DNA from 4 places in the Citricoccus sp. GCM10030269 genome. Region 3 is predicted to be linked to each of the others. Evidence: riboswitches for the same ligand, from Rfam matches in the RefSeq annotation. Region 3 holds a riboswitch; each other region holds the start of a gene.

The links. Region 3 has a riboswitch for S-adenosylmethionine ahead of acs (acetate--CoA ligase). Riboswitches for the same ligand answer to the same signal wherever they lie in the genome.
Region 1: linked by a shared signal. The riboswitch ahead of ACFQQD_RS13650 (flavin reductase family protein) and the one ahead of acs (acetate--CoA ligase) in region 3 are both predicted to bind S-adenosylmethionine.
Region 2: linked by a shared signal. The riboswitch ahead of ACFQQD_RS06095 (acyl-CoA dehydrogenase family protein) and the one ahead of acs (acetate--CoA ligase) in region 3 are both predicted to bind S-adenosylmethionine.
Region 4: linked by a shared signal. The riboswitch ahead of ACFQQD_RS11640 (O-acetylhomoserine aminocarboxypropyltransferase/cysteine synthase family protein) and the one ahead of acs (acetate--CoA ligase) in region 3 are both predicted to bind S-adenosylmethionine.

Annotation. Positions count from the first base shown of each region.
Region 1 covers NZ_JBHTCV010000006.1:139,706-143,405, reverse strand. The annotation lists gene ACFQQD_RS13660 (mechanosensitive ion channel family protein) at 1-123, opposite strand, end outside; gene hisD (histidinol dehydrogenase) at 217-1,524, shown strand; SAM riboswitch class IV at 1,658-1,777, shown strand; gene ACFQQD_RS13650 (flavin reductase family protein) at 1,849-2,394, shown strand; gene ACFQQD_RS13645 (RNA-binding S4 domain-containing protein) at 2,416-2,805, shown strand; gene ACFQQD_RS13640 (cold-shock protein) at 3,080-3,283, shown strand; gene ACFQQD_RS13635 (aldo/keto reductase family protein) at 3,403-3,700, shown strand, end outside.
Region 2 covers NZ_JBHTCV010000002.1:652,250-655,949, reverse strand. The annotation lists gene ACFQQD_RS06100 (LLM class flavin-dependent oxidoreductase) at 1-483, opposite strand, end outside; gene ACFQQD_RS06095 (acyl-CoA dehydrogenase family protein) at 627-1,868, opposite strand; SAM riboswitch class IV at 1,970-2,084, opposite strand; gene ACFQQD_RS06090 (queuosine precursor transporter) at 2,252-2,926, opposite strand; gene ACFQQD_RS06085 (ABC transporter substrate-binding protein) at 3,113-3,700, opposite strand, start outside.
Region 3 covers NZ_JBHTCV010000002.1:468,778-472,477, forward strand. The annotation lists gene acs (acetate--CoA ligase) at 1-1,784, opposite strand, end outside; SAM riboswitch class I at 1,797-1,911, opposite strand; gene ACFQQD_RS05255 (sodium:solute symporter) at 2,036-3,685, opposite strand; gene ACFQQD_RS05260 (OsmC family protein) at 3,682-3,700, opposite strand, start outside.
Region 4 covers NZ_JBHTCV010000005.1:964,519-968,218, forward strand. The annotation lists gene ACFQQD_RS11635 (homoserine O-acetyltransferase) at 1-526, opposite strand, end outside; gene ACFQQD_RS11640 (O-acetylhomoserine aminocarboxypropyltransferase/cysteine synthase family protein) at 543-1,907, opposite strand; SAM riboswitch class IV at 1,979-2,093, opposite strand; gene ACFQQD_RS11645 (VOC family protein) at 2,225-2,881, shown strand; gene ACFQQD_RS11650 (CPBP family intramembrane glutamic endopeptidase) at 2,893-3,700, opposite strand, start outside.

The sequences.
Region 1 (3,700 bases), on a different contig from region 3:
GACATTCCCGGAGATGTCTTCGGGAACTGCGCTGGATTCCGTCGACAGTTCGGCCGTCGTGGCCAGCACCGTGTGAGGCACGACGGAGGCAGACAGGTCTGCGAACGAGGACAATTTCGGCATGTCTCCAGTCTGACATCCAGGACTTTGTCGAACCTGAACGGGTGGAGAATGGACGCTGAACCACACACCGGCGGAACACACAGGAGCCCCTACATGCTTTCGACCACGGACCTGCGCGGCCGCATTGTCGACCCTGCCACCGTGCTGCCCCGCGCTGAACTCGACGTGGCCAGCGCCGTCCCGAAGGTGATGCCAATCCTGGACCGCGTCCGCACCGAGGGCGTCCGGGCCGTGCTGGACCTCGGCGAACAGTTCGACGGGATCCGGCCGCCGTCGTTGCGGGTGCCGGCCGAGGCCATCGCTGAAGCACTCGAGTCGCTGGACCCCTCGGTGCGGACCGCCCTGGAGGAGTCCATCTCCCGTGCCCGGAAGGTCCACGCCGCACAGCTGCCCCCGGATTCCGAAGTGGAATTGGGCGAGGGCGCCATCGTGGAGAACCGCTGGATGCCCGTGCACCGCGTGGGCCTGTATGTGCCCGGCGGCCGCGCCGTCTATCCCTCCTCCGTGGTGATGAACGTGGTTCCGGCCCAAGCAGCCGGCGTCGCCTCTCTCGCCGTGGCGTCCCCGCCGCAGAAAGACTTCGACGGACGGCCGCACCCGGCGATTCTTGCCGCGTGTGCGCTCCTCGGCGTGGACGAGGTCTACGCCGCCGGCGGCGCCCAAGCGGTGGCCATGTTCGCCTACGGCGTGAACGACGACGACGGCGCCCGGGCCTGCGCCCCCGTCGACCTGGTGACGGGGCCGGGCAACATCTTCGTGGCCGCGGCCAAGCGCGCCCTGCTGGGCACCATCGGCATCGACGCCGAAGCGGGCCCGACCGAGATCGCCGTGCTGGCCGACGGAACCGCCGACGCCCGCTGGGTGGCCGCGGACCTGATCAGCCAGGCCGAACACGATCCGATGGCCGGCTCAGTGCTCATCACCACCTCCCCAGAGTTGGCCCGGGACGTGGTGGCCGAGATCGATCGTCAGGTTCCCGGCTCCTTCCACGAGGAGCAGATCCGCCAGGCCCTGGGCGGTCCTCAGTCCGGGATCCTGCTGGTCCAGACCGTGGACGAGGCACTGGCCGTGGCCGACGCCTATGCCGCCGAGCACCTCGAGATCCACACCGTCCATCCGCTAGAGACGGCTCGTCGGGTGAAGAACGCCGGCGCCATCTTCGTGGGCCCCCACTCCCCCGTGCCCCTGGGCGATTACTCGTCCGGCTCCAACCACGTGTTGCCCACAGGCGGATCGGCCCGCCATTCTTCCGGTCTGAGCACGGTCAGCTTCCTGCGCCTGCAGCAGCTCATCCGCTATGAGGAGACCGCGCTGAAGGAACTGGACACCACCATCTCCGCGCTGGCGAAGGCCGAGGGACTTCCCGCCCACGGCCACGCCGTATCGCTGCGTTTCCAGTAGGTATGAATAGTGGCGTAGTGGGGCAGGTGGTGGGCCAGCAGGGCAGCTGGTCTCAGGAAAAACATGTCACGGGAGTTCACAGTTCGCGGAAGTCTTTGACCCTCACAGAACGGCGTCGATACGCTGGGGCCGGAATCACGAGTTCCCGCTGTTACAGCCCTGGCTTGCGGGACGGCAACCCTCTTCACGCAGTAGTGGGGTGCTCCAGGTGAGGATTCGGCCCTCCGGATGCCCCGGCGGGCAAGTACCGCGTTTCTGCTGGTGCCCTGGGGATTAGCCCGAGGTGCGCTCCCCGTCAGATTCGCTATTGATCGGAGGACCGACATGACCGCACTGGCAACCAACGACTTCCACCGCCCTGCCGATCTCGATCAGGATCTGTCCACCCAGACCCTACGGACGGCCTTCTCCCACTTCCCCTCCGGCGTCGCTGCCCTGGCCGGCATTGCCAACGGCGTCAAGGAGGGGTTGGTGGCCTCGTCCTTCACCGTGGGCGTCTCACTCGAACCGGCCTTGGTGTCCTTCGCCGTCCAGAACACCTCCCGCACGTGGCCCCGGCTGAAGCAGGCTGATCGGATCGGCATCTCGATCCTCGGTGAGGACCACACCATGGTCTGCCGTCAGCTGGCGTCCAAGGACGGCGACCGTTTCGCCGGCCTGGACATCCGCGCCAACGACCACGGCGCGCTCTTCCTGGACGGGGCGGCCCTGTGGCTGGACACCACCGTCTACTCCGAACTGCCGGCCGGTGACCACAAGATGGTGCTGTTGGAGGTTCACGGAGTGCACGACCACTCCTCCGAGTATGAGCCGCTGGTCTTCCACCGCTCGGCTTTCCGCAACCTGCGCACCGCCGAGGGCAATCAGTAATCCGCCACTAAACTCATCGGCATGCCCGCTGCTCCATCACCCACTCAGGTCCGTCTGGACTCGTGGTTGTGGGGCGTGCGCATGTACAAGACGCGGTCTGCGGCGACGGCGGCCTGCCGTGCCGGGCACGTCCGCCTCAACGGGCAGCCGGCTAAGGCTGCCCAGGCAGTCAAGCCAGGCGACACCATTCGAGTCCGTCAGCCGGGGCGAGAACGGATCCTGGAAGTCACTGGGCTTCTGACCAAACGCGTCGGAGCGGCTGAGGCCGTTCGCCACTACATCGACCACTCCCCCGAGCAGGTTCCCCGAGAGTTCCTCGCGGTTCCCCGGCGCGACCGCGGTACTGGCCGGCCCACCAAACGGGACCGTCGGCAGATGGACAAGCTGCGTGAATGGCCGCCGAGGAGCTGAGTGGCCGGCAGCTGGGCGACCCTCGACCACTCATCGCCCATGCTGCGCTGTGGGCGAATTAACGTCCCGTCAGAGCTGATTTGAAGAAAGGGGTGTTCTACCCCCTCCTTCGTCCCGTACTATAGAAACCAGAAGTAGTAGTAGCAGTAAGTCCGTACCCTTTCGGGCCGGTCAATCTTCGGATTGGACGGGGCGTTGGGAAGCGGTTTCGCACACGCCGCTTCGCCCCCGTCGGAACACTGGCGGGGTAACACCCCAAAGAAAGAGGCTCAACATGGCCACCGGTACCGTCAAGTGGTTCAACGCAGAAAAGGGCTACGGCTTTATTTCTCCGGACGACAACTCCGCTGACATCTTCGTTCACTTCTCCGCCATCGAAGGCAATGGCTTCCGCGAACTGCAGGAAGACCAGAAGGTCGAGTTCGAGGCCCAGCAGGGCCCCAAGGGCATGCAGGCTGCTGCAGTCCGCCCGCTCTGATCGAGCTCGTCTGATTCCTTCAGACTTCTGAACGGCCGCTGTTCCCTCGGGAACAGCGGCCGTTCTCTGTTAAGCCCAGTCCAAGCCCGGTCCGAAGCCATCCGGACTAGGGTGAAACCATGAAATTTCGTTACCTCGGCAACAGCGGACTCAAGATCTCCGAGATCATCTACGGCAATTGGCTCACCCACGGCTCACAGGTCGAGAACGAGACGGCTCATGCCTGCGTGAGGGCTGCCCTCGAACACGGCATCACCAGCTTTGACACCGCCGACGTCTATGCGAATACCAAGGCCGAAACGGTCCTCGGCGAGGCACTGAGGAACGAGCGGCGAGAATCCCTCGAAGTCTTCACGAAGGTCTACTGGCCCACCGGGCCCAAAGGACCCAATGACACCGGCCTGTCCCGCAAGCACA
Region 2 (3,700 bases), 180 kb from region 3:
CGTGTGGTCGGTCAGCCGGGGCAGGCCGAAGTTCCGGGAGCCGTTGTCCTGCGTCCCGGTCACAATGTTCCACGCGATTCGCCCGTGAGAGAGGTGGTCCAAGGTCGAGATCTGGCGGGCGAACTGAAACGGATGGGACTGGAACACATTCGAGGTGGTGGCCAGACCCAGGTGCTCCGTCACCACGGACAGCGCCCCGAGCAGCACGGTGGGGTCGTTGGAGGGAATCTGCAGCCCCTCGTTCACATACACGGAGTAGTCGGCGTCGGCATCGCCGTAAAGGCCCACCACGTCGGCGAAGAACATCGCATCGAACTTGGCCGCCTCCAGCGTTCTGGCCAGGTCGACCCAGGTGTTGAGGTCAGTGAACTCCGTCTGTCCAGCGTCCGGTCGGCGCCATTGGCCGTGGTGGATGTGGCTGGTGGTGTTCATGACGAAGGCATTGAAGTGCAGCGGGGTCCGGCGGGCGTGCTGGGTGCTCATGGGATTCTCCTGAGGAGTGGGTAGGTCTCGGGTGAAGGGATGCTCGGTTGGTCCGGGTGGTCCAGGTGGTTCGGGTGGTCCGGGTGGTTCGGGTGGTTCGAGGCGCAGAGTGACAAGACCACGTCACTCTGGTGGGGGCACGGTCACTTTGCGCCAGAGGGGGCGGAGCCGATGCGGTAGGACCGGGCGGGCGGAATCCCGTTGACCTCCCAATCGCCGATAATCCGGGCTCGGTAGATCAAGGGATTGTGGCTGGCCAGAACGCGGGCATTGCGCCAATGACGGTCCAGCGCTCGGGAGCGGCTCACCGCGGAGGCGCCGCCGACCTCGAATAGCCGGGTGGTCGCGGCCAGCACGTTCTCCGCCACCACCTGTTGGGCCTGGTAGACGCGGACGTACACCGCGTTGACGTCGTCCTCCGGCAGCTGTTCGCCGGCCGCCTCGCGTTCCAACAGACCGCCCAGGGCGGTGACGACGGAGTCGACGGCGGCCCGAGCGGCGAACGCGGCGGAGGAGATCTCCCCGACGATCTGCAGGACTTGGGCGTCATCCCGGGGCAGTTCGGCCGCCCCATGACTGAAGGAACGCCGTCGCCCCTGGACGTACTCACTCACATCTCGCACGGCGGCCTGCGCGATGCCGGCTAGCGTCGCCAAGTGAATGAATTGCCAGGTGGCCTGCCCCGTGGCCACTCGCGTTCCGTCGTCGAGGCCGCCGACGTAGACCTCCTCGGCGGCCACGGGGGTGTTCTCGAAGATCGTGGTCCCGGACGCGGTCAGCTGCTGACCGAAACCGTCCCAGTCGTCCAGCGCCGTGACTCCCGGCGCGTCCGCGGGCACCACGGCGGCGATCTCCTCGCCGTGGGCATCCACGGCGGCCACGATGATCCAGTCGGCGTACAGCGTCCCGGTGGAGTAGTGCTTCCGGCCGTTGAGTCGCCAGGTTCCCTCGACGTCCTGGACGAGGCGGGTGGTCCCCTCACCGATGGCATTGTTCACCTCTGTGATGGCATTCCCGACGACGGCCCCGCCGCCGATGCGGCGCAGCCACCGCTCGCGGAACGCCGGGTCTGGATGCCCGAGAATGTTCTCCTGGTTGACCAGGTGGGCCCGCAGCGCCTGGGTCAGGTTCGAATCGGAGGCTGCCAGCTCGATGATCAGCTCGGCGGATTGGGCGAAGTCGAGTCCGGATCCGCCGTAGTCGACCGGGACCCGCAGCGAAGTGAAACCGGCCTCGGCGAGGCGCCGGACGACGTCGCGATCAATGCTCCGCTCAGCCTCTCGCGTGGCGGCGCTGTCGGCGATGGAGGCGAAGATCGGGGCGAGCCCTTCGCGGAGGTTGGCGAACCGGTCGGCGGTCAGGAATCCGGTGGCGAGGGCGGTCATGGCGAGGCCTTTCCGTCATGGCCCACCGCAAGACTGCGCCGGAGAACGACGGTGTGCACAGCTGTTCAGAGCCGACCGGCCCAGTACACGCGTCCTCGGTGGTGCCGTACTTGCCCCTCGGCGGTCGCCGGGGGCCGAATCATCACCTGGAGCACCCCACTACAGCGAGAGGGTTGCCGTCCGGTCAGCCAGGGCTTCACACCGGAGCTCGTGATTCTTCACAGAACGTTAGGGACGGCTCTGGGCACCGTCCAGCACGGTCGTCATCTTTCGCCGTTTCGCGCGCTCGAATGGACCTCGAGCGCGGATGGCGTCGCCCGGCGCCAGAATGTGACCCGCCATGACGACGCTGTTGCCGAATCCGAGACTCGGCCACGCGCAGGTCAGCCGGCGTACGCGGGTTCGGCCTTCTTGACCCGGCCGATGACCCACATGGTCACCGGAGACAGCACGATTTCGACCACGGACTTGAACACGAAGCCGACCACCACGTAGTTGAGGAAGGTGGGGACGTCCGTGATGCCGATGACGCCGGCGGCGATGGAACAGAACACCAGGGTGTCGAGGAACTCGCCGAGCAGAGTGGAGACCGCGAGCCGGCCGAAGAGCAGGCGCTCCCCGGAGCGGCGCTTGAGCCGGACCATGAGCCAGGAGTTCGCCAGCTGGCCGATGAGGAAGCCGAGCAGGGACCCGAGGACGATCAGCGGCACCGGCGCCAGGGTGCGGACCAGCGCGTCCTGCCCCGCGTACCACTCGGCGCCGGGCAGCGCGATGACGATCCAGTAGCACAACGCGGCGAAGACGGAGAGGGCGAAGGTGGTCACGATCGCCCGCCGGGACGCGCGGAATCCGTAGACTTCGGACACCACGTCACCGACGATGTACGCGAGCGGGAAGAGGAAGAATCCGCCGTCGGTCACGATCGGGCCGAAGGTCACGCCCTTGGTGGCACCGAGATTGGACAGGATGAGCACCACGGCCATGATCGCCGTGAAGACGGCGTATAGGCCGGTGCCGGTGGGGGCGAAGCGGGCGGGGGCAGGGTCAGTCTGGGTCACGTGGGGTCCTTGGGGTGGTGGTTCGCCGCACGCCTTCCCGAGGAGACGGCGCCGGCTGTATTAGCACTCACTGCTGTCCGGACGCGGCGGCTGGCGGTCTCTGCGACCCCGCACGCACCTGCTGCCCCAGGTGGCGTCTCGAACAGACCCTGATTCTTCCATATCCGCCGTCGACGGACCCGAAGACTAGTCGACGATCATGGCCTCCAAATCGGGCTCCCGGTCGATGAAGTCGTACTTCACGGCGAGTTCACCCATCGCCTGGAGCTGTTCCTCGCGGATCTCGCCGCCGAGGTCGTCCAGCTTGAGGCTCGTGGCGACCTCTTCGGGCAGGCTCAGGAACTCCGGAAGCAGCTTCTTGGCGTCATCGGTGTTCTCTTCCGTGGCGGCGAGCGCCTCCGTGATGGCCGCCTGGAACTTCTCCACGGTTTCGGGGTTCTCCTCGGCGAAGGTGCCGGAGGTGAAAGTGACCATGGTGGGCATGCCCTCAATGGAGTCGCGGAACGAGTAGCCGAGGAGCTCATTGTCCGGATTGTCCAGGGCCGTGGTCAGGAACGGTTCCGGGATCCAGATGGCGTCCGTGTTCCCCTGGTCGAGCTGAGCCGGCATGTCCTGGAACGGCATTTCGGCGAACTTGACCGCCGCCGGGTCAGCACCGCCCTGTTCAGCCAGATCCATGAGCGTGAGATCTCCGAGAGTGCGCAGTGCGTTGATGGAGGTCGTCTTTCCGGCCAGGTCACCGTAGTCCTCGATCCCGCTGTCCTTGCGGGTCAC
Region 3 (3,700 bases):
TCCTGATGGGCGACGACGAAGGCCACTGCGGCGTGACCGGTCTTGTCATCGGGAACCGGGCACACGCCGGCCTCGATCACGCCGGGATGGGACACGAGTGCCGACTCGATTTCGATGGTGCTCAGCCGGTGACCGGAGATGTTGATGACATCGTCGATGCGGCCGAGAATCCAGATGTCCCCATCCTCGTCGTATTTGGCTCCGTCGCCGGCGAGGAACCAGCCGCGATCGGCGAAATGCTTCCAGTAGGACGAGTAATAACGGGCGGGATCGCCCCACACGGTGCGGGCCATGGCGGGGCCGGTGTGGGTGACCACGATCTTGCCCTGGACTCCGGGCTCCACGGGGTCGCCGGCGTCGTCCACCACCGCGACGTCCACGCCGGGCAGCGGGCGCGACGCACAACCGGGCTTGAACCGCTCATCGGTGGGATGCGGTGACAGGACGGTGGCCCCCGTCTCGGACTGCCACCAGGTGTCCACCATCGGCACGCCCACGGAACCGTCGCGGGGAACGGGCGCGCCGCCGTCGGGCCCTGTGGCTCGCTTTGCCGCACGGTCCAGCTCCCGCAACCGGTCACGTCCGATCTGGGTCCGGGCCCACGTCCACGCCTCCGGATTGACGGCCTCGCCGACAGTTCCCACCAACCGGATGGAGGAGAGGTCGTACTCCGCGGGAATGCCCTCGGGGAACCACCCCATCAGTGAGCGGATCAAGGTCGGCGCCGTGTAGTAGCTCGAGACGCCGTAGCGCTGGATGATCTCGAAGTGGCGGCCCGGGTGCGGAGCGTTGGGCACTCCCTCGTAGATGACCTGGGTGACGCCGTTGGAGAGCGGCCCATAGATCTCATAGGTGTGGGCCGTGACCCACGCCAGATCGGCCGTGCACCAATGCACGTCCTGATCCCGGGCCTCGGGATCCGGGTGGGAGAACAGGAAGTCATAGGACCAGGAGGACTGCACGAGGTAACCGCCGGAGGTGTGCACCAGTCCCTTGGGCCGACCGGTGGTGCCGGAGGTATACATAATGAACAGCGGGGTCTCGGCGTCGAAGTACTCCGGAGTGTGGGTCTCCGGCCGGCGGTCCACGAGGTCGTGCCACCAGATGTCCCGGCCCTCGACCCAGTTCAGGCCGTCGGTGTTGCCGGTGCGGTTGAGCACCAGCACGTGCTCGATGTTGTTCTCGCCCGAGACGGCCTCATCGGCGTTGGCCTTGACCGGAACGGCCTGGCCCCGGCGATACTGCCCCTCGGAGGTGACCAACAGCTTCGCCCCGGTGTCCTCCACGCGGAACTTCAGCGCTTCCGCCGAGAAGCCGCCGAAGACGAGCGAGTGAACGGCCCCGATGCGTGCGCAGGCCAGCGTGATGACCACGGTCTCCACCAGCACCGGCAGGTAGATCACCACACGGTCACCCTGACCGATACCCAATTCAAGGAGAGCGTTGGCGGCCTGACTGACCTCCTTCTGCAACTGCGCGTAGGTGACGGTTCGCCGGTCTCCGGGTTCGCCCTCGAAGTACAGCGCGACTTTGTCACCGCGGCCCGCTTCGACGTGACGGTCCACGCAGTTCACCGCGACGTTGAGTCTGCCGCCGTCGAACCAGCGGATCTCGGGGCCTCGCTCCGATTGCGGGTCCGGAGCGGTCCACGAGTGGGCGGTATGCCACGGGGTGTGCCAGTCGAGCCGGTGGGCGGCGGCCTCCCAGAAGGCCAGACGCTCGGTATCGGCGCCCGGCTGGCGGCGTGGCTGAACGTGTGGCTGGTTGTTCGGAGCAACAGACAAGACAGAACCTTCTTTCCATCGAATCTGGCGGTAGCACCAAGTTCCAGCACGGGCACTAAGGGCACGGGACCGGAACGGGTTGCTGCGGCGTCACTGAGCCAGATCTCTCGGCCGCTCGGGATGGTCAGTCACTCACTCTACGGCCGTGCCGGCAGCCTCCGCGAAGCACGTGAAGGAGTGCTACGCCAGTGCCGGGGGTGATGGCCGGACACATCCCGTCTAGACATCCCGTCGGGACAACCGGCGCGACGTCACGAATGGTGAGGCTGATTTGCGGTGGCGATCACGGCGTCGTCGGCCGTCTGTGCCGGGTCCGTCCCCTCGGTCAGGTACACGGCTGCCGTGAAGACCGCGATCATGGCGGCGCCGATGATCAGACCGGTCAATCCGTAACCGGTCAGCAGTGTCCAGGCCGCGGCCACCAGGCACACGAGCACCGCGGCCACGATGAGGGCGGTGACCCCGCGCTGACGACTGGTGCCGGGAGCAGTCCACCGCCACCGAGCCTGCAGCAGCGTCACGACGACCATGCCGAGGAGGTTGGCACACATCCCGACCCAGACGGGGTGGATACCGAGGAAGAACTCGCTGGGATGGAAGCCGGAGAGCGCGTACCACCCCATGCCGACGCCGAATCCGGCCAGCATTGCGGTCAGCGCCGCGGACCGTGTGGCCAGTGGCCAGAAGAACGCGGCCAGCACGGGCGCCAGCGTGGCGCCGTTGCGCAGGGTCCAGGCCATGATGTTCCACCAAGCAGACTGTTCGGTGCGCAGCAGGGCGAAAACCACCATCACCACGGTCAGGCCCACGAGGGCGACGCGGGTGTACCGCACTAGTTGGCGTTCGGTGGCCCTCGGGTTCAGGGCCGAGCCCAGATCTCGGCCCAGGGAGGTGGCGCCCGAGAATTGGCAGGGGCCGGCCCAGCCGAGGGCGCACGCCCAGAGGCCCACGAAGAACAGGCCTGCAGCCCACGGGGGAACCGCGCCCACGATGTACTCGGGGATGGCCACCAACGGGAGGCCGGCACCCGGCACCACGAGTGCTGAGGCGACTCCGATGAGCACGCCCAGCAGGATCAGCGGGATGCCGAGGACCGCCGCCCGGTACAGCCCCTTCTGGCCGTCCTCGGGAGTCCGGGCGGACATCGACATCTGGAAAGCGGCCTGGGCCAGGGGCACATTGATGATGAACGTGCCGAACCAAGCCACGATCAGTGACAGTCCGGCCTCGGACAGGTCGAACATCTCCGGCCGCTCACCGGCGTAGGCCACGAGTCCGTCCGCACCTCCGAAGCCGGGACTGCTGACCACGGTCCAGACGCCGACCAGGAACATCAGGCCGATCATGATGACGTTCATCGTCTGGCTGAACCCGACCGAGCGCATCCCGCCGCCGGACAGGAACGCCAGCAGGACCAGCGCGGTGGCGGCCACGGAGAGTGGGAGGGACAGATCCGTCACCACGTGCAGAGCCGAGGCGAAGGCGATCGTGGTGGCCACGGAGTACATGGGGAAGGTCAGTCCGGTGATGACCGAGCCGATGCCTTTGGCCCCGCGACCGAACCGATCGCCGATGATTCCCGTCACTGTGACCACGAGTTTCTCTCGCAACGGTTTCACGAGCAGCAGCGCGATGAGGATGATCTGCACCGTCTCGGCGACGCCGTACCAGACGGCGGAGATGCCGGTCCGGTAGCTCAGCTCCACGATGGCGATGTAGGAGGAGCCGGAGAACAGCCCTGTGATGCAGAACGCGACGGTCCAGGGTCCGAAGGAGCGGCCGCCGACGAAGAATCCGCCCTTGCCCGTCTCCTTGCGCCTGACCATGATCCGCCCACCGACGACGAGCCAGACCGTATAGGCCAGCGCCAGTCCGATCGTCCAGAGACCGGCGGCCGTCATGAGCGGACCTCGGAG
Region 4 (3,700 bases), on a different contig from region 3:
TCCCCGCGACCCGTTCGGGGTAGGTGGCAGCCCACTCCAGGGCTCGAGCGCCGCCCATGGAGCCACCGATGACGGCCTGCCACCGCTCGATGCCCAGGGCGTCCGCGAGCCGGACCTCGGCGCGCACGGAGTCCCGGATGGTCGTGAACGGGAACCGCGACCCCCAGGGGGTCCCGTCCGGATCCAACGACGACGGCCCGGTCGTCCCGTAGCAGCCACCGAGGATGTTCGGCGCCACCACGAACCAGGTGTCCGTGTCGATCGGGCGGCCCGGACCGACCATGCCTTCCCACCAGCCGTCCTCCGGAATCTCGGAGGACGAGGCCACATGGGTCGAACCCGTGAGGGCATGCAGCAGCAGTACGGCGTTCGACTTCTGAGCGTTGAGCGTGCCCCACGTCTCGTAGGCGATGTCCACGGCGGGCAGGTGACCCCCGGACTCGAAGTCGAAGGCACCGGTCCGCAAGGAGTGCAGGCCGCCGTCGGCCAAACCTGTGCCGGATCGCTGAGGGGTGATGGTAGTCATGCGGATGGCTCCGGCCCTAGGCGCTCACGTCTGCAGCGGCGAAGCCGTTGTCCAGATCGGCGAGGATGTCATCGATGCTCTCGATGCCCACGGACAACCGGATCAGTCCGGGGGTGACGCCGGCGGCACGCTGTTCGTCCTCGGAGAGCTGCGAGTGCGTGGTCGAGGCGGGATGAATGACCAGTGAACGCACATCTCCGATGTTGGCCACGTGGTGGTGCAGACGCAGCGCATCCACGAACCGCGCCCCGGCCTCACGTCCGCCGGCGATCTCGAACGAGACGAAACCGGCGGGACCGTCCGGGAGGTATCGCTTCGCGAGGTCGTGCCAGGGGCTGGACTCCAGGCCCGGATAGATCACGGTCTCGACCAGGGCGTGCCCGTCGAGGTACTCCGCCACGCGCCGCGCGTTGGAGACCTGGCGCTCCATCCGCAGAGACAGTGTCTCCAGACCCAGGTTGATGAGGAAGGCGTTGAAGGGACTGATGGCACTGCCGTAGTCACGCAGCAGCTGCACCCGGGCCTTGAGCACGAACGCCAGATTGGCGCCGAGGATGCCGTTGACGCCGAGGTCACGGGCGAACACGATTCCGTTGTAGCTCTCATCCGGGGTGTTGAATCCGGGGTAGCGCTCCGGCTGTGAGGCGAAGTCGAAGGTGCCCGCGTCCACGATCGCCCCGCCCATGGCCGCCGCGTGGCCGCCGAGGTACTTGGTGGCCGAGTGCACCACGATGTCCGCTCCGTGCTCGATCGGGCGCAGCAGGTACGGCGTGGCCAGGGTGTTGTCCACGATCAGCGGCAGACCGGCGTCGTGGGCCAGGTCGGCGATGGCGCGGACGTCCATCACGTCACCGCGGGGGTTGCCCAGGGTCTCCCCGAAGAGAGCCTTGGTGTTGTCCTGGATGGCATTTTTCCACTCGTCTTGATCGTCCGGATCCTGAACGAAGGTGGTGGTGATGCCGATCTTGGCCAACGTGTGCTTGAACAGGTTCTGAGTGCCGCCGTAGAGGGAGGCCGAGACCACGATGTGGTCTCCGGCACCGGCCAGGTTGAGCACCGAGAAGGTGGTGGCGGCCTGCCCCGAGGCGAGCAGCAGGGCACCAACGCCACCCTCGAGTGCGGCGATCTTGCCCTCGACGGCTTCCTGGGTCGGGTTGCCGATGCGCGAGTAGATGGGACCGAGGTCCTTCAGCGCGAAGCGATCCGCGGCGACGTCGGCGCTTGGGAAGTCGAAGGAGTTCGACTGAATGATCGGCAGCACGGTGGCCCCGAAGGCATTCTCCTCCGGGATCCCCGCGTGGAGTTGACGGGTCTCGAAGCCCCACTCGCTCTGGGGGTCGGCGTCGGGGGTGTTGTCTGGCGTGTTCGGGGTCTCAGTCATCTGACGGCTCCTGTCTATCCAGGGCCACCCACTGGTGCCGACTGACGTGGTGCAGTCCATGCCGGCATGGTGGCCCGCGCTTGCCGGTGCCGGTTGGCACCTGCCTGGTCTTCACCCGGGGCACCCCACCGCGAGCTGGAGGGTTGCCGGCCAGCAAGCCGGGGCTCAATGCTGGCGCTCATGACCTGGGCCCAGTTTGCCAGATCCTCCGCACCGTTTCATCCCCGCCGTCATCGCCGGTCATCCGGCTGTCATTCCGCCCGTCATGTCGAGTGAGGTTAACCTAACCAATTCACCCCGCGAGAAAGTGCGACGATATGCACATGATGCGCCTGGATCACGTCTCGTACGCCGTTGGACCCGATGAAGGGCTCACCGCCACGGTGGCCCGCCTGGCCGATGCCCTGGGCATCGAACGGGTCAAGGGCGGAGTTCACCCCCGTTTCGGGACGCGCAACGCGATTTTCCCGCTGCGCAACCGGCAGTACCTCGAGGTGGTTGAAGTTCTGGACCACCCCTCCTCGGAGAAGGCCCCGTTCGGCCAGGCTGTCCGTGCTCGCTCTGAAATGGGCGGCGGCTGGATGGGCTGGTGCGTCACCGTCGACGACCTCGGACCGTTCGAAGAGCGCCTGGGCCGTCAGTCTGTGCCCGGTAACCGCAAGTTCCCGGATGGCCGCGAACTGACCTGGCGCCAGATCGGCATCAAGGGTCTCATCGCGGACCCCCAGGTGCCCTATCTGCTCCGCTGGGACGACGGCACGGAGGACCTGCATCCCTCGCTGGCCGCCGAGCCGCAGGCGGAATTGTCCTGCATCACCATCGCCGGATCTCGCGAGCGCGTCCGCGACTGGCTGGGGCTGGACGATCCTCAGGAGCGGGTCCAGGACCTCAACGTGGAGTACGAGGCACCCTCCGGCACCCCGGGCATCCTCTCCGTCACCTTCGACACCCCGAAGGGCAACGTCACCATCTGACGTTGGGGTAGTTAAGTGCCGAACAGGCCCAGCTCGGCCAACAGGGGGTAGGCCACGAAGCCGGTCGCGTCCAAGAGGAAATGCGCCACGACCAGTGGCATCACGCGTCGGTACCGCAGATACACCGCGCCGAAGATCAGCCCCATGATCAGATTGCCGATCCCTGGCCCCGCCCCCTGGTAGAGGTGGTAGGTGCCCCGCAGGATCGCACACCCCACCAGCACGGTTACCGGATGACCAGGCACGACGGCGCCGCTGGCCCACGTGCGCAGCTCACCGAATCCCGCCCGCAGCTGCTGCAGGTACCCGAGCCGGTCGAACAGCCAGGCCACCACGATGATCTCTTCCAGCAGACCGTGCCGCAGCGCGGAGAACAGCAGCACCGGGGTGGTCCACCAGTACTCGTTCAGATCGCTGCCGACGATGGCCGTCGTGACTCCGGCGGCACGGCCGGCGGCGTAGACGGCGAGCGTGCCCAGGCCCATCGCCACGAACAGTCCGATCCCCCACGCGAGATCCCGGCCCGGCCGGCGAAAATCCAGTCCGAAGGTGCGGAAGGGATTGCGGCCGCGAATCCATACCAAGTGCATCACGAGCAGCACGGGGACCAGAGCGAAACCAATGTCCAGCACCTGATACGTCAGGTCGAAGTACTGCCGGTCATCGAGGGCGGGATTCAGGGTGGTGGTCTGTCCGGACAGTGGTGCCTGGCTCATCTTGTCCAGGAGGTTGACGACCGCGTACACCGCCGACTTGCCCAAGGACAGCGCCAGCACGATCACGATCTCCCAACGAACCGTCTTGGCAGATGGCACGGGA